2 regions of the Acetobacterium sp. UBA5834 genome follow, and region 2 is predicted to be linked to the other one. Evidence: riboswitches for the same ligand, from Rfam matches in the RefSeq annotation. Region 2 holds a riboswitch; the other holds the start of a gene.
What was found. Region 2 has a riboswitch for cobalamin ahead of B3F51_RS03865 (ECF transporter S component). Riboswitches for the same ligand answer to the same signal wherever they lie in the genome.
Positions count from the first base shown of each region.

Region 1: it holds a riboswitch for cobalamin, as region 2 does, so the genes downstream of both, B3F51_RS09650 (hypothetical protein) here and B3F51_RS03865 (ECF transporter S component) in region 2, are expected to answer to the same signal.

Region 1 is NZ_DJGY01000048.1:881-9,660, reverse strand. It holds gene B3F51_RS09705 (NifB/NifX family molybdenum-iron cluster-binding protein) at 1-263, opposite strand, end outside; gene B3F51_RS09700 (C-GCAxxG-C-C family protein) at 400-924, opposite strand; gene B3F51_RS09695 (hypothetical protein) at 1,188-1,562, shown strand; gene B3F51_RS09690 (NifB/NifX family molybdenum-iron cluster-binding protein) at 1,718-2,089, opposite strand; gene B3F51_RS09685 (C-GCAxxG-C-C family protein) at 2,118-2,636, opposite strand; gene modD (ModD protein) at 2,819-3,661, opposite strand; gene B3F51_RS09675 (heavy-metal-associated domain-containing protein) at 3,677-3,895, opposite strand; gene B3F51_RS09670 (ATP-binding cassette domain-containing protein) at 3,892-4,629, opposite strand; gene B3F51_RS09665 (ABC transporter permease) at 4,623-5,447, opposite strand; gene B3F51_RS09660 (substrate-binding domain-containing protein) at 5,457-6,248, opposite strand; gene B3F51_RS09655 (TOBE domain-containing protein) at 6,442-6,651, shown strand; cobalamin riboswitch at 6,820-6,994, shown strand; gene B3F51_RS09650 (hypothetical protein) at 7,169-7,816, shown strand; gene B3F51_RS09645 (EutP/PduV family microcompartment system protein) at 7,829-8,290, shown strand; gene B3F51_RS09640 (energy-coupling factor ABC transporter substrate-binding protein) at 8,545-8,780, opposite strand, start outside.
Region 2 is NZ_DJGY01000017.1:72,867-81,646, reverse strand. It holds tRNA gene B3F51_RS03905 (tRNA-Gln) at 1-55, opposite strand, end outside; gene B3F51_RS03900 (TatD family hydrolase) at 149-931, opposite strand; gene B3F51_RS03895 (CCA tRNA nucleotidyltransferase) at 925-2,259, opposite strand; gene B3F51_RS03890 (HDIG domain-containing metalloprotein) at 2,249-2,827, opposite strand; gene B3F51_RS03885 (hypothetical protein) at 2,824-3,009, opposite strand; gene B3F51_RS03880 (aminotransferase class IV) at 3,078-3,887, opposite strand; gene pabB (aminodeoxychorismate synthase component I) at 4,076-5,446, opposite strand; gene B3F51_RS03870 (anthranilate synthase component II) at 5,440-6,027, opposite strand; cobalamin riboswitch at 6,283-6,451, shown strand; gene B3F51_RS03865 (ECF transporter S component) at 6,567-7,100, shown strand; gene B3F51_RS03860 (alpha-ribazole-5-phosphate synthase) at 7,198-7,929, shown strand; gene B3F51_RS03855 (FUSC family protein) at 8,044-8,655, opposite strand.

The DNA of each region.
Region 1 (8,780 bases), on a different contig from region 2:
TTATAAATTTCCAGTTTCGTCGCTTTAAAAACCTCAGCGGCGTTTTCACCACATCGTGGAGTGATTAAGATATCAGCGTGGCTATCGACAACGATCTGGGCCGCTTTAACCCCCGCCCCGCCAGGACTTCTGGCGGCAGCATTTTCAATGAAATCACCCATTTTTGTCGTGGTCTCATAAATGTAAAAATAGGGAGCTCTTCCGAAAGACATGCATACTTCGCTCGCCAGAACTTTTTCATCTGCAGGTATTGCTATTTTCATTAAATTCTCCTTTTTTATTATTGACATATGTTTTTATCACTTATGATTATACCTCTTTAAAAACATATGTCAATAACTATTTGAATTTAATTACTCGCCTTGAGCTTCCCGATTTTGCTAACCTAAGTAAGTGGTGTCATTCCTGTTGGTGCAATTTTTGTCCTTCAATATATGCTGCCATTATCGCTGCTGCATTCCCCACCAACGCTTCACAGGGCCGATTTTGATAGTATGCTGCGGTTCGCTGCTCCGGAACCGGACTATCCTTGCCTGCTCCCAGTCCCAGTAATTCCCGGCAGATGATCGACTGGTTTTTGTCCTCAAATTGTTTGGCTAGCTCCTGAATCCGCTGATAATGGGCGGTTTTTCCGGACTGATCCTGGGGATCGCTGTAGCCATAAAGCAGACCTGCCACCATAAACATCCCGGTCACTGCACCGCATACCTCTCTAAGTCTTCCCATTCCCGCACCGAAGGATGAGCTAAGCCTGGCGGCCGTTTTAAAGTCCAGGCCACACTCATCGCTAAACGCCAGCAAGACAGCTTGTGAACAATTATATCCCTGTCGGAATAAATCCTTTGCCAACTTGCGATGTCTTGTATTTAAATTTTGATGTGATTTTGCCCCTATCAACTCGGCTTGTTGATTCTCTTTTTCCATTTCAAATTTTTCCTTTCTCGCCTTAACACTGATCTTCGATCAACGCTGTATTCCGCTTTTTATAAGTATTATATGCCATAATAAACATATGTCAATAACTGTCGCCGTGATTTCTCATCATGATAAAATTATTCAACGCTATAGCAAGCCCGCCGCAAAAATGATATGATATGTAATTAATCAGGCTGTCGATTAAAATTATTTTTATTTTGATCAGTATGTTACAATAACCAGAATATTTAGAAATGCCAGGGAGAGTAGCTATGCAAACATGTTTTAGTTGTGGAATCAGTCTTGAAGACGATGATGTTTATGAAGTCAAAGGAAAAATTTTTTGTGATGATTGTGCCATGGGCCAACATAAGGTGACCCAGACCTGCGACCCCAGTGCCGTTCACAGTGCCAAACTCGATCGCAAAAATTCCGGCCAGACCGGCATTGACGGTTTAACCGATCCGCAAAAGAATCTCTATTTATTTATGAAAGATTGTGGTGGTGTAACCATGCCGCAATGCGTCGAAAAATTCGGCTTAACGCCGGATGAAATCAGCACCAATATGTCCGTCCTGCGACATCTCGAACTGGCCAAGGGGCAAAAGCGAGCGGATGGGGTCTATTTTGTTGTTTGGGAAGCCTGATTATTTTAGAGCCCCATCTTTTTGCGTTGCGGATTTCGAATAAGCGATCCGCTGACCGGATTACTCGAAATCCGGCTTTTAAGACAGTAATTAAAGCATCCTTATATGCAGAAAAAACCCTATATTTTAGGGTTTTTTCTGTGATAAGCTATTGTTTAATGGTGATGGTCATGATCGCCACCACAACCATCGGTACCTTCAATGTTTCTGATGAGCTTTAGGTCACGTTTCTTCATTAAATCAAGGGCTTCCATGCCCGTCTTGCCAGACCCCAGAAAACGGGTAATACAGGCATCAGCCAGGATCTCAAAGGCCTGCGGATCACTGATTGCTCCGGTGATGATCCCTTCGCAATTCAGGTCAATTACTTTTTGCGCCAAGCTTTCTGCCGAAAAATCATGGCAGTTTTCAATTGCACTCACACTTAAATTCGTGGTATCGACCACCAATAAATACTTCCCCGTCTCAAACTGCTGCGAAACCTTGCTTTCCAGCGTTTTACCGTCCATCGCCATTGCTAAATACATTTTTACGCCACCCTCCTTTTTCCAGCTCTCATTTTTTGTTGTTATCACTCATTTTTTCGCCATATGGCAGCTCGAAGGCTTCGTTTTGCGGAATTTGCAGATATTTGTACGCTAATTGAGCGGTTGTTCCTACCATTTTCATACAGTGAAGCCGACGGTCTTTTCCATTCCAATCTTCAAACGGCTCACAGATTCCACGACAGGTTGCCCCACCATTGGCTTTGCAGAACTCGCCAACCAGATTGTTATAACGTCGGTAATATTTTTGTCCGACTTCCGGGCCACGTATCTCAGCATCGATGCTCCAGGGATCCTTGCGCCCATAAACCGCACTGTTTGCCATCACGGCAGCTGACAAAGCGCCACAGGTTTCACCGACAAGGCCGATGCCACCACCAAAACCGGTACACATCGCAATCGTTTCCCGGGGAACATCCAGAACCCCCCCACGAAGTAAGGCATCGTAAACACTTTCTGCGCAATTTAAGCCACTCTTGAAATTCTCGATTGCATAATCATTGACCAATTGACTCTTATTTTCTTCCATCTTCATTTCCCCCGCTCTTTCCTTATTTTTTGCATTGCGTAACTGAATTGATCCTGCTATACAATATTATATGCTATAAATAGCATATGTCAATAATGGAATTGATTAAATCGAAGTCCATCCCGTATTGATCACTTAACAAAAAAAGATACAAGTCACCACGCTTGTATCCTGAAATGATGCTATTGATTAATTCTAACTCCAACGTCAATGGGTTTGGCACTGTAGAGACAGGTTGTCACAATACCATTGACCTGGGTGCTGGCATAAGCGGAAATATTCGTCTCATTGATGCCGCCCGCTGCCAGCAGCACAACGCCAGGAAATTCACTGCGCAACTGCTTAACCGCTGCGCTCAGATCTTCGACCGTCAGCTTATCAAACTGGATTCCATCTACCCCGGCCTGGCAAAGATCAATTGCCTGGGCCAAAGTGGTGGCTTCGACAATAATTTTCTTTTCGCAGCATTCAGCTTTCAGCTCCGGCATTTTTTTTAGCAAACCATCAAACCCACCAATAAAATTCAGATGCTGTTTGAATACCAGAATGGTTTCTGATAAACCCAAGCGGTGAGGCATGGCCCCACCGGACATGATCGACTTGATCGCCAATGCCTTGGTTCCGGGAAATCCCTTCCGGGTCGTCAAGATCGACGTGTTCGGGCTTACCTGCTTGGCCATGTCGACCATTTTTCGGGTTTTGGTGGCGATTCCCGAACAATTATCGAGAATGTTCTGGCCCACTTTCCAGGCCTTATGCAAATCTTCGGCCCGTCCCATGCCGGTAATCAACTCAGCGCCGGCACTGACTTTCTGCCCTGAGGCTACCATCAATCCTGTCTTGATGTGTAAGCGCTCAAAGATCGAACTGACTTCTTCGGTGCCACAGACAACCGCATCTTCCCGGGTAAAATATGAAATTTTCCCCGGCTGTTCCCTGACCCCCAAAACCCAGCTGGTCAAATCAATATAGGGAACGTCCTCATTAATTAACTGGTCAATCTCGTTGATCGATATAAATGACATCTTTTTTCCTCCGTTTCAGGTGATTATTTTGAATTCTTTGCCTTCGATTGTTTCGATGCTGTCTTTGATAGTATCGGTGATGATCCGCTGCTCGTCAAATAGAATTGTAACGGACTGATAATCATCGCTGACCTCAACCTGACTGATACCATCCTGTTGTAGTAATACTTCCGTAATTTTCTTGACACATTTGGGGCACATAATCCCCTCTACCTCAAATACCTGCTCTTTCACTCGTGAATACTCCCTTCATCATTCCGGCCCAGAAACTGATTGATTTCTTCATCCTGACACCGCTCAAATAAGTTGGCACTTTTTCTAACGGCTTTTAATTCACCATTTACCATAATGCCGATTCGGTTGGCCATGCGCTGGGCTTCATTGAAATCGTGGGTCACAAATAGAATCGTACACCCGAAAACTTCATGAATTTTATTAATCTGATCATACATGTTTTCTTTAGTTGCCGGATCCAGAGATGAAAAGGGTTCATCCATCAAAAGCAGCTGCGGGTTTAAAATCAGCGCCCGGGCCAGTGCTGTTCGCTGTCGTTCGCCACCACTTAAGGTTCCTGGATATTGTTTAAGAATATGGCCGATTGATAATATTTCTGCCATTTTATCGACCCTTTCTTTTTGAACCACTTTATCTATCTTGCGGATTTTTAATCCATAGGTAATATTATCAAAAACAGTCATATGGGGAAACAAACCAAAGTCCTGATAGACAAATCCGATATTTCGCTTTTCCAGCGGTACATCGATGACGGGGATCCCCTGAATCATTACTTTCCCGGAAAATTTTCGGTAAAATCCTGCGACCGATTCAAGCAAAACGGTCTTGCCCGATCCGGTTCTGCCTAAAACCGCAAAGATCTCTTTCTCACTGATGTTTAAGTTGATTTGATTCAACTTAAACTTTCCCAATTGTATCGAATAATTGTTAATTTCAACCATTGCATTTACCATCTATTCACATCCTTCATCCGGCTTTCTTGCTTATTTTTTCGACCGATCCAATTCGTCAGAAACAAAGACAGCAGCGAAATGATCAGAATCACCGTCGCCGAAGCCATTGAGGCTCCGGTATCACCAGTCGCCAGATTCAAATATATCGATGTCGTCAATGTTTCGGTTTTCATCCGCGTCGCACCGACTAGCATCAGGGTCGCGCCAAACTCGCCTAAGGCTCTCGACCATGTCAGAACAATCGTTGAAAGAATACCATTTCGGGCGAGCGGCAGGGTAATGGTGATAAAGCGCTCCCACTTTGTCGCTCCCAGACTACCGGAGATAAATTCCAGCCGCTCATCAACTTCTTCAAATGCCGTGCGAATAAAGCGAATGGCAAACGGTAAATTGACAACTGTCTGGGCGATAATAATCCCATTTTTATCAAATACGACTTTAAATCCCAGCTCTTTTAAGGCTTTCCCAAAATCCGAGGAGAAAACAATCAACAAACTAAGCCCCAAAACAAGATAGGGCATCGACAGCGGCAGTTCAATTATCATTTGACATGCCTTTTTAAATGGAAATACGGTCCGGGTTAATGCGTAAGCAGTCGGTATCGCCAGCAACATACAAATAAGCGTCGCAATACTGGCGGTATATAAGCTTAGCCTGATGGAGAACCGTACTTCCTCCGAATAAAACGCGGCCCCTAAATAGGGGATCCCTTTAAGTACAATTGCCAATAACAAAGCCGTCGTAAAGATAATGACAATAAAGGTAATAATAATGGTTAGTATTTCAAAAAAATCAAAGGTTGATATTTTCCCTCTCATACCAACAATCTAGTTGAGTACTTCATAACCGTTATTTTCCCAAATCGTCTTGACCGGATCCGAATCCAGATAGGTCATAAACGCCGCCAGCGCTTCTGTATTGGCACTTCTGCTTAATTTGGCTGCCGGGACTGTTTTTACATAGGCATTGAGGTCTGGGGTATTGACAATTTCAGCATTGGCTGGCACATTTTCTTTCCAGATAATAATTGCATTGCATTCGTCTACTGACAGGGCATTGGCTATTTCCGGGGCGGTTGCGGCCCGGGCGACGACATTCACATTGTTTAAAATGCCCAGGTCGGTTAAGGCCTTATTGGCGATCTTGCCGATTGGTGTCGCTTCACCATCCCCCAACACAACTTCGACCCCGGCCCCGGTTAAGTCGTTTAAGCCGGTGATACCAAGCGGATTGCCGCTTTTTACCGCCAGCACCGGAATGTGTTTAACCAGATCGATGCTTTCGCTCACCTTGTCCTGAACCGGTTTGAGCTCATCAGCCGAGCCAGCAATAAAGAGATCTCCTTCACCGGTTGTCTGAATCTGATTCTGGATTTGAGCGGCGTTGGCATAAACCACCTGGATATCACAACCGGTTTCTGCTTTAAACTGATCGGCAATCTCACCAAAGGGTTTGGTCATCCCGGCTCCGCAGTATACAAACAGTGTTTGACCATCAAGACTTTTTGTCATATCAACCTTTTCTTCGGCCTGACTTGAATTACTACCACAACCCGACACCAAACCGAGTAGTGTTCCCATTACCAATAAAATCGCTAACCATTTTCCTCTACGTTTCACTCAATTTCTCCTTTTGATTCGCTTAGTATTGTTTTGTTTTGTTATGAATGTTATTATATTGCATACCCTTCTTTTATGTCAAGAAATCATTTCGGTTAAATGCACTTCGCTGTTTAACACTGTTTTGTCTAGCTTAAAATGGGTAAAATTAAAAAGGTAGTATTTAATACCTTGTGGGAAAGGGGGTGTCAAAATGAAATTAAGTGCAAGAAACCAGTTGAAAGGAAAAATTGTTGCAATTGAAGATGGTGCGGTGAGCGGGATCGTGAAAATTGATATTGGAAATGGCAACATTATTTCAGCAACAATTTCCATGGCGGCAATCAAAGATCTTGGATTAGTCGTCGGCGGTGATGCAACTGCGGTCATCAAAGCAACATCGGTTATGGTTATGGTTGACTAGACGAATCTCAATTCAAAACACAGAAGCGGATAGCAATTCCGTTTCTGTGTTTTAGCGTAGCTGAGATCTCCGGCTTTGCAAATAGTATTTAAGTCAGTTATTGTCTCTAATCCAAGGACGTATTTTACCTTCATCTTGAAAAAAACAATAATAGACTTGATTAACACCCATTTTTAGTTTATTATTGGCATAGAAAAGCATTTACAAAAGGAACGCGGTGAAAATCTGCGACAGTTTCTTTGCTACTGTAAGGAGAATATGGACGTATTCAGTCATTGGGAAAACCGAGAAGGCTGGGTGCAGGGAGTCCCTCCAAGTCAGGATATTTTTGTAAACGCATCATCTGTTTGAAGCTTCAAAGAAGGCTGCAAAATGTGAGAAGAAAACGAAATGACGTTCTCCTTTAATTAAATGACGTCACTGAAATAGTCCCGCATTTGTAAACCTTTTTTTGAAAAGGTTTTTTTATTTTTTTGCAGAAATAAAAAAACTGAACACTCAAGAAAAGAGGAAAAAAATGAAAGACGTTGTTATCAAAAAGATTCCCATTGGAACAGATATTGAAAAATTGCTGGGAAAGAAGCCCCTTGAGGCGGATTCCTCTGCTTATGAAGAGTACAGCCATGCTGCGAATATTTTAAGCCAACGGTTTAAACCCCGGGCCATTCTCAAAGAATGTTCGGTCAAAACAACCACCGGCAACACGATTCTGATCGGCGGCCACGTATATAAAAGTAAAATCCTGAAACATCTCTTGTCGGACAACCAAAAGGTGTTTTTGTACCTGTTGACCATCGGCGACATGCCAACCAACCTCAATCAGACCGAAAAATATCTGTTAAATTCGCTTAAACTTCCCGTTATGACTTCAGCAATGCGATATCTGAAAAATACGATCCAGCTGGAGCAAAGCTTTGATAAAATCGGGATGGTCAATCCCGGACTACTCCCGGACTGGTCGATTAAGGCCAATCAAATCATCTTCAATACCTTTAGCAACTCGACCAAAAGCATCGGCATGGAAATAACCCCCTACAGCACCATGCGGCCGCTTTACAGTTCTTCAGGCATTCTTTTTGAGGATTTATTGGATTACTGCGATTGTCAAACCTGCCCCATCGATGCCTGTATCGGTCGGGAAGCACGTTTTGTCCAATCAGCCTAACGGAGAATTTTCATGGCAAATAATAAAAACCGCGTCGCCCTGATCGGACGGATTGGCAGTGGAAAAACCACCTTATTCCAACGGCTGACCAATGAATTGATCACTTATGGCAAAACTCAGCAGGTCAGTTATTCTGACCATTTTATTGATACCCCCGGTGAGTTTATTGAACTGCCCTGTTTTCGACCCCAGGCCATCAATGTGACCTGTGACGCTGGACTAATCGTCCTAATTAATTCCAGCACCGATCACCAAAACTCGGTGCCCCCAAATTTTGTCTGTACCTACAACATCCCGGTGATCGGGGTCATCACCAAAATCGACCACAGGCATAGCGATTTGAAACGCAGTCGGCGTTACCTGACTTATGCAGGTATCCATCCGGATAAGATTCATCCGGTCAGTGCCATTACCGGGGATGGGATCAGGGAGCTGAAAGCGGTTCTTCAGAAATATATCACTTTTGAAATCTAAGTGAGAAAGCACACAATCACTTGAATGATAAAGCCACCCACTGATATTACCCCAGGCAGACAAAATCCCTATTTGACCAGCCAAATAGTATTTTCTGCCTGAACACAAACGATTCAAAGACACTGATTTCTTGATATCGTTTAAAAAAGCGCGTTAATTTCATTGTGAAAATAACGCGCTTTTTTATAGACGCACGCAAATAAAACCTAATTTAATTTTTCGTTTCTTAAAAGGATCTGCCGCTAAACTGCAACCTATTTCGTTTTTTTCTTGCCGGTCTTGCCTTCTTCCTGCTTCTTGCGTTCAACAAAGCGACCCATCACAAAAGCAATAATACCGACACCGATACCGGTTTGGATGCAGAAAAACAAGCTTTCCACTTCGCCGGGGATTTCACCATTAATGGCTGTTTCAAAAATAGGGGTAAACCAGGGTTCATATTCGGTTCCGGTAATCTCTGAAACCACCCCGCTACCGGCATCATCCGATC
Region 2 (8,780 bases):
GAACCTGCGAGTGATGGAGTCAGAGTCCATTGCCTTACCGCTTGGCGATACCCCTTTATTCATTTTCTGTCCCGAAGGTACGCTAAACATTTTATCTGAATTTACATTGATTGTCAAGGAAAATGAATAATTGATTTGCTTTTTTTATTTATTTCGTCTTTTCGCTGATACCAAACACTCTTTTGGCATTACAGGTGGTAATTTCGGCCACCTCTTCCACCGCCATCCCCCGGATCCGGGCAATTTCGGCCGCCACCAAACCCACATAGGCTGGCTCATTCCGTTTGCCGCGATGGGGGGTGGGTGTCAGATAGGGACTGTCGGTTTCGATCAGTAACCGCTCCAAGGGCATCATGGCGACGACTTCCGGCAGTTTCCGGGCGTTGCTGAAGGTCAGTGGCCCGGAAATCGATAGATGAAAGCCCATCTCCAGAAAGACCTTGGCCATTTCCACCGAGCCACTGTAGCTGTGCATGATGCCACCGTACTCCGGCGCAAAATATTCCTTTAAGATCCTAATCATATCCTCCATCGATTCCCGGTTATGAATCACAATCGGCAGCGCCACCGCTTTGGCGATGATCAGCTGGCGGATAAAGACCTCCTGCTGGACATCCCGGGGGGAATAGTCATAGTGGTAGTCCAGACCAATTTCGCCAATCGCCACCACCTTTTCTTTTTTTGCCCATTCCCTTAACAGAGCATCGTGTTTGTGAGCGTCGTAATCCTTGGCATCATGTGGATGAATCCCCACAGTGGCATAAACCATCGGGTATTTTTCACTCATGGCCACGGCCCGGAAGCTGGAGGCTTCATCCGCACCGGGATTAATGATCAACTCCACTCCGGCAGCCCGGGCGTTTTCCAGCACCGCTTCCCGGTCCTCGTTAAATTTCTGATCGTCAATATGGGCATGGCTGTCAATTAGCATTTGTGTATCTCCTTTGCTTTTTCAATTAAAACTTCTTTTTCATTTTGATAAACTTCATCCATGACACCGGCCAGCAGTTGATTAAGAATCCAACCGATTTCGGCCCCGTTGGTGATCCCTAGGTCAATCAGATCATGACCGTTGACAGCCAGATCTTTTAGTGAAAAGCAGGCCGCTTCGGCAATCACCTGATCCAGCAGCACTTCCAGTCTTTGCAGCGATGCCAACCGGTCACGATACTCTGGCGCCTGGGCCAGGTTATCAGCCCGCTTAATTGCAATCAGATCCCGAAACAGGGGCTCCGACAAACGGTTCAGCCAGCGCTTGACACTCTTTTTATCAGACTCAATCAGGGTATCGTGGTATTTTATCAGCAGACAGACCGAATCAATAATACTTTTACGGATCCGCAGAGCAGTTAATCGCGCCCGGGCCATCGCTTCCGATACCTTGCTATGACCTTTAAAATGACCAACACCAGCTTCATCCCGGGTAAAGGTTGCAGGTTTTCCCAGATCGTGAAACAACATCGCCCAGCGCAACCGGGGCACCGGCGCCAAGGTTTCCATGGCCACCGCCGTATGGGTCAGGACATCATAGCAGTGGTGGGGATTCATCTGATCAAAGTTTTTAGCTGGCAACAGCTCCGGGATCACCACCCCCAGCACGGCGGTTTCTGCCAGGATGATTGCTTTGACATTTTTTCCACAGATCAGTTTATCCAGTTCAGCGGCAATCCGCTCGGCCGAAATATGACAAAGTTGTCCACAATTCTGCCGGATTGCCATGCCGGTTTCCATTTCCAGGGTAAAGCCCAGAACTGCGGCAAAACGCAGGCCCCGCAGAATCCGCAGGGCGTCCTCGGCCAGTCTCTGGTGCGGATCGCCAACACAGCGGATCATTTTATTCTTAATATCCTGACTGCCCGCAAACAGATCAATTAGACCTTTTTTAGGATGATAGGCCATCGCATTGATGGTAAAATCCCGCCGGGCCAGGTCATCGGCCAGATTTCGGGTAAATGCTACCGTATCCGGACGGCGATTGTCCGAATAATCACCTTCAATCCGATGGGTGGTTATTTCAATCGCCATTCCTTCAATCATGACGGTTACGGTACCGTGGCGGATGCCTGTTTCAACGACCCGATGGTCAGAAAAACAGGCGATAATTTCATCTGGGGTGGCGTCGGTGGTCATATCAAAGTCCGTCGGCGGGGTGCCCAGCAGAAAATCCCGGACACAGCCGCCCACCAGATATCCACAGAATCCACAGCTTTCCAGTTGTTTAAAGGCCTTTTCTACCGCAACCGGGAGATTAAGCTTCATTACTTCCCAGGCCGATCTCATCGGCCACGGCCCGCATACCCAGAATCGTTTCCTGCATCAGCTCGTCCAGCGAATAACCGGCCATTTCGGCGCCTTTGGTAACCACCTCCCGATTAACCCCGGCGGCAAAACTGGCAGTTTTAAATTTCTTTTTCACCGATTTCAGTTCCAGATCATTAACGCTTTTGGATGGCCGCATATAGGCACAGGCAGTAATCAGTCCGGCCAGCTCATCGGTGGCATAGAGAATTTTTTCCATCTGGTGGGTGGGCTCAACGTCAGCGCAAAGACCAAAGCCATGGCTGACCACACTATTGATAAAAGCGCGCTCGTAATCGTTCGCTTCCAGAATTTCGACCACTTTAACACAGTGCTGATCGGGGTACTTTTCATAATCCAGATCATGCAGCAGTCCGACAATGCCCCAGTACTCCGGATCTTCCCCTTCCAGTCGGGCAAAATGTTCCATCACCCCCGAAACCGCCAGGCCATGATTAACCAGAGATTCACTTTCATTATATTCTTTTAATAATGCCAGTGCTTTTTCACGATCCAATTGTGTACTCATTTTATCACCTCATGCTTTTTAAAATTAATTGATAACTTGCCATTTTCCAATGCCAAAACAACCATTGCCTTGGTTTTGCTATTTACTTCGCTTATTAAAGGTATTTTAACACAGTTTTCGTCCAATCGACAAAAGCTGGCACAAATTATTAGGCTTTTTTCATCAACAAAAAGCCCTGCCATGAATTTTTCTCTCCATGGCAAGGCTGGTGCTTAATTTCGTTAATTAATCATTCAAACTCTACAACTTCTTAACGCTGCCCCCAGGCTTGTTGAAATAACCCATCGATCCGGGCCGTCAGGGTTTCTGGGCCAACCCCGTAACATCGTTTATCGAGCTGCTTCACCGGCATGATTTCCATCAGCGAATTGGTGATAAAAACTTCATCCGCTGCCAGCAAGCAATCACTGCTGTAGTACCCCTCTGCGATTGGGATCTGATTGGTTTTTAGCAAGTCAATTACCCGGTTGCGGACAATCCCGGCCAGCAGCCCGCAATCCCTTGCCGGGGTGCCGACTTGGCCGTTTTTGATTAAAAAGATATTGGTCATACACCCCTCAGCCAGATGGCCCTGGGTGTTATAAAAAACCGCTTCGCTAAAGCCTAGGGCTTTGGCTTCATTTAATATCAGCAGGTTCTCCAGATAATTGTTGGACTTAATACTCACTAACCGGGATTTTTCATTGCGGATGGTATCAGCGGTGCAAATTTTTACACCCTGCTCAAACATCCGACGGTCATAATGGTTTTCCCGGGCCGTGATCAGCAGGTTATCAGCGGTTAGTCCCTTACTGAGGGTAACCCTTAGGCCACCCCGAATCATCGCATTTTTGTCAATAATCTGCTGACACTCGCTTCGGATCTGATCAGGATGAATGGTCAACTTCAGGCCCATCACCAGGGCACTCTGTTTGAACCGTTCCATGTGATCCTCAAAGAAAACCAGCTTGCCCTGGGCCACGTTGATGGTTTCAAACACCCCATAGCCATAAAGAAAGCCCTGATCCAGCGGGATCTGCGGTTTTTTTGAAATTTCCCCGTTATAACTGACGTAGTCCATTTTTCTCCCTCTATTCGGAAACTGCATAGCTTTAAATTACAAACAACTATTGCTTTACGATCAGTTTCCACAAACAATTGTGTAACGTGTAGGCGAACAGTTCAGCGAACTGTCCGCCGTACAGTGTAACAATTGTTTCGTGCGAAACTGGTCGTAAAGCTCACGGCACTTAAGTAACACAGTTGTATTTAATACCGTTTCAATGCATCCATCAGGGCGCGACCCTTATCGAAGGTTTCCTGATACTCAGACTCGTTGTCGGAATCCCAGACGATTCCGCCGCCGACCTGAAAATAGCCTTTGCCATCCTTGCAGACAATCGTCCGGATGACAATATTCAGATCCAGATCACCGTTAAAACCAATATAGCCAATCGAACCGGTATAAATGTTTCGCTGGGTCGGCTCCAGTTCATCAATAATCTCCATCGCCCGAATCTTTGGTGCCCCGGTAATTGAACCACCAGGGAAGGTCGCCTTAACACAGTCAATGGCATCCAATTCGTCCTTCAACTCGGCCGTCACTGTGGAGACCAGGTGAAAAACGGTCTGATATTCTTCCAGTTTAAACAATTCCGGAACCTTGACGGTGCCGGTTTTGGCGATTTTTCCGAGATCATTCCGTTCCAGATCGACAATCATCAATAGCTCGGCCTTATCCTTTTCGCTGTTGATCAGAGTCTCACGATTAGCGGCATCTTCAGCCGGAGTTTTGCCCCGGGGCATGGTTCCTTTAATTGGCCGGGTTTCAATGTTTTTTCCCTGAACCAGAATAAAACGCTCCGGCGAACTGGAGACAATCTGACCGACCCCAAAATCAATATAGCTGGCAAAGGGAGCCGGGTTGATTTTTCTAAGTTCACTGTATAATTCCAATGGGCTTAACTGTAAATCAGCATTAAAGCGCTGAGTCAGATTGGTCTGGTAAATATCTCCAGCTAAAATATATTCATGCACCGCATCCAGGGCTTTTAGATATTCCGGTTTGGTAAAATTACCCCGGAATTCCAGATTTTCATTGATTTTAAAGTCCGAACGAATGGCGACCTTGGGATCACCGGCAAATCGAGCGGCTAAGCGGCTGACAATATCGGCTTCGTTTTCTTCAATCCCCAGAGCCGCCGCATAGGTTTTTTCTTCTTTATGATCGATAATCACAATGCCATCGTAAAAGCCCATAAAACAATCCGGGACATTAACATCATCCACTGCCGTCCGGGGGAAGGCTTCCAGATGATGACAAAGATCATAGCCAAAATAACCGACCGCCCCGCCAATAAACGGAAACGGCGATGAATAATCCATTTTATACTGTTTTAATAGTTTTTGCAGTTCATCAAAAGGATCGCCAGTAACCGTTTTCGTCTCCGTCTTGGTTTTAATGGTGATGTCTTTATCCTTGCTGGTAAAGACCAGCAGCGGATCCCCGCCGATAAATGAATAACGTCCCAAGCTGTCCGGGTCTCTCCCGCTGTCGAGGAAGAAACTGTAGGGCTCATCCTTAAATAAAAGATAGCTTTCAAAACTTGTTAGGTCGGTTTTTATTTCTTGTATTAGCATCGCACACCATTTTCTTTTGTCGCTTGAAAAAAGTTATCCAGTAATTCCATGCCCATTTCGGTGAGAATCGCTTCAGGATGAAACTGCACCCCTTCGATATGATAATCCTTATGGCGCATCCCCATAATCTCATTTTGATCGGTTCTGGCGGTAATCTCAAAAAAATCGGGAATATCCCGGTTTTCCACCACCAGAGAATGGTAGCGCGTCACCTTCAGGGGATTATTAAGACCGTCAAAGACTCCGACATTGTCATGGGCAATGGCATGAACCTTGCCATGCACTGGCTCCAGCGCTTTGGTAATCGTACAGCCAAAGGCCTGACCAATGATCTGATGTCCCAGACAAATGCCCAGAATCGGGATTTGTCCCTTAAAACGGTGAACCACATCCAGACAGATGCCGGATTCGTTGGGGGTACATGGCCCCGGTGATAAAACAATCATCGACGGTGCCATCGCAGCAATCTCGTCGAGAGTGATTTTATCATTTCTTTTTACGATCACCGTTTCATTGAGTCCCTCCAGATACTGGACTAAATTATAGGTGAAAGAATCATAGTTGTCGATCATTAGAATCAATTTTTATACCTCATAGTATTAATCATTTTGAGCTGTATTGTATCATACTCCAAGGGTTTTAGACAATGAATTATAGCTGGAATATTTGGCGATAATTTTCGGTTGGTCCGGTTTTTTCGGGTTTGATTTACACCAGAATTTACCCCCAATCCCGTGATTCTCCATTCCCGCTTTGCATTTTTTACTTACAATGATTACTAGCCCCGGACAATTTCAATTTGACAAAGCGATTCCCGATGTGCTATTATTCTTCCAAGTAAATAAAGCTTTTTTGGTGCCTTGTAAAAGGAGAATAGGGAAACAGGTTAAAATCCTGTAGGGACCCACCACTGTATCGTTGAGCACTTGTCATCACCACCTCACGGGAAGGGACAATACTGCAATGAAACGGACTCAGGAGACCTGCCAGAAATGATTCCATTTGGACGACGGTAAAGTTCACATCTGTATTGGATGTGGGCTTTTTTGTTTGACACCGGAATCGGTTCGTCTTTTCTTTGGCCATCAAATGCTTTATAATAAAAATCAAGGAGTTCGTTATGAAAATCAACACCCGACAATTAGTTTTTATGGCACTTTTAATTGCCCTTTCTTTTGTAGGCGCCCAGTTAAAAGTTTTTGGCACCATTGCCTTTGATTCACTACCGGCTTTTTTAGGCACCCTGCTGATGGGCCCTGTGGCGGGCGCAATTATTGCGATTATTGGTCATCTTTTAACCGCCCTTACCTCGGGGTTCCCGATGACCCTACCGGTTCACCTGGCCATTGGCCTGGGAATGGGGTTAATCATGGTAGCCACCTGGTATACTTATGTTTTTGTTAAAAAGGCCAGTAGCGAAATTGTCGCTCTGATTGTCAGCGTTATCGTTGCCGCCGTCTGTAACGGCCCGATCCTTTTGTTACTGTGTTCGCCGCTGCTGATTCCAATGTTAACCTGGCCTGGAGTCATCGCAATGATGTTTCCTCTGGCGCTAGTCGGCGGCATCAACGCTCTGATTGCCGCTCTGATCTTTAAAGCCTTACCACTGTCAGTTAAAAATCAGGTCGCTTCGGTAACCTCAACCCAGGTTTAACCGGCTAGCGTTTACCCTACTGCCGCTATTACCAAATGACTCACCAAGCCCAGGACACTTTCACTATTAGCAAACCAATCCCCCAAAGGAGGATCTGATGAAAACTTATCAATATCGTGACCTGTCGGTCATTGAGCTTCCCGATACCCTCCTGATCACGGCCTGTGACAGCAGCGGTGGTGTCGGAGAGAAACCCGGGGACGAATTGTGTGTTCCTACAAAATATATTTCGATTTTTGCCGCCCGGGTCTGTCTTTTTGAGCTGCTATCCTGCGGCACCGAGATTATCAGTCTTTCCAACACCATCGTCGGTGAAATGGAGCCCACTGGCGCTGCCCTGATCCAGGGAATTAAGGAAGAACTGGCGCGGGCTGGCATCGGGGAACTACCCATTAACGGTTCAACTGAAGAAAATTTCAAAACCTGCATGACCGGCTTTGGCATTTTTGTTGTGGGCATCGCCAAGCGATTACGAATCACCCCCTCTGCACCCGGGGATTTAGTGATCTGCATTGGCAAACCCAAATTCGCGGCCGCTCTTGTTCTCGAAGGTGATCCGGAAATCGCCGATTATCAGGATCTTAAGACCTTAACCGAAAATCCCGCTGTTAATGAGATTGTACCCTGTGGCTCCAAGGGAATTTTATACGAAGCCACCAATCTAGCCACCATTCATCAGTGCCAATTTGAAGCGATGCCCAATAATCTGAATGTAGTGGATTCTGCCGGTCCGGCCACCACCGTAATTGCCAGTATCAAACCTTTTGCCTTACCCGAACTGGCGGCGGTCTTCAACGCAAAACTGACGGTAATCGGTCATCTTAAATAATTTTTTTTACTAAAAAAAGACCACCTGGTATTCGGGTGGTCTCTTTTTTAAGGGGAGGGGTAATTATATTTTAGTTTGTCCAGACGTCACAAAAATCCAGAATAAACGTAAAACCTATGGTTTGAATAGCATATACAAAAAACTTGATACTTTAAACTTCTGATGGTCATTACCCGGTTTTTCTGCCTTGGTGACCAGCTCTTTTTCTGTTTCTGATCCCTCATCAGCTGACTTTTCGTCGCATTCCGGAACCTTGATAAACCGATTGATTAAAAACGCCACAATGATCCCAAATGCTGTTTCCAGCAGCCTTAACATTGCCAGCATATAGCTGCCAGCGTCCTGGGGATAGGTGGTCATGACACTGAGAAACATCACACAGGTAATAACAATGGCACCTGCTTTATGAAAATTATTACATAGATAGATCAGTAACATAATACCCAGCGGAATAATAGCCACATAGGCAAATTCATAAGGAATTAAGTTAGCGGCAAAAATGCCCAGCAGTCCCGCTGCTCCACCAAAGATGGTTCCCAATATCCGATTCCAACCCGTTTCGATGGAATTTTCAATGCTCGGCCCCATGGTAAGCACCGCTGCAATTGCAGCAAACAGTGGATTAAACTCCGGTCCCATTATTGCAAATACCACCACACAGATGAATACTGCCAGCACCGTTTTTATGTTTCTCATACCAAGGGATGGCAGATGACATAATTTCATGATCTTTTTGCTCCAATATTTATTTAACTTTTACCCTCTTCGTTTTGTTCCCACTAAAAATTATGATTTCAAATGTTTCTTTACCTAGAGTATACTCCCATATTTAATTAAGTCAATAGCGTAAT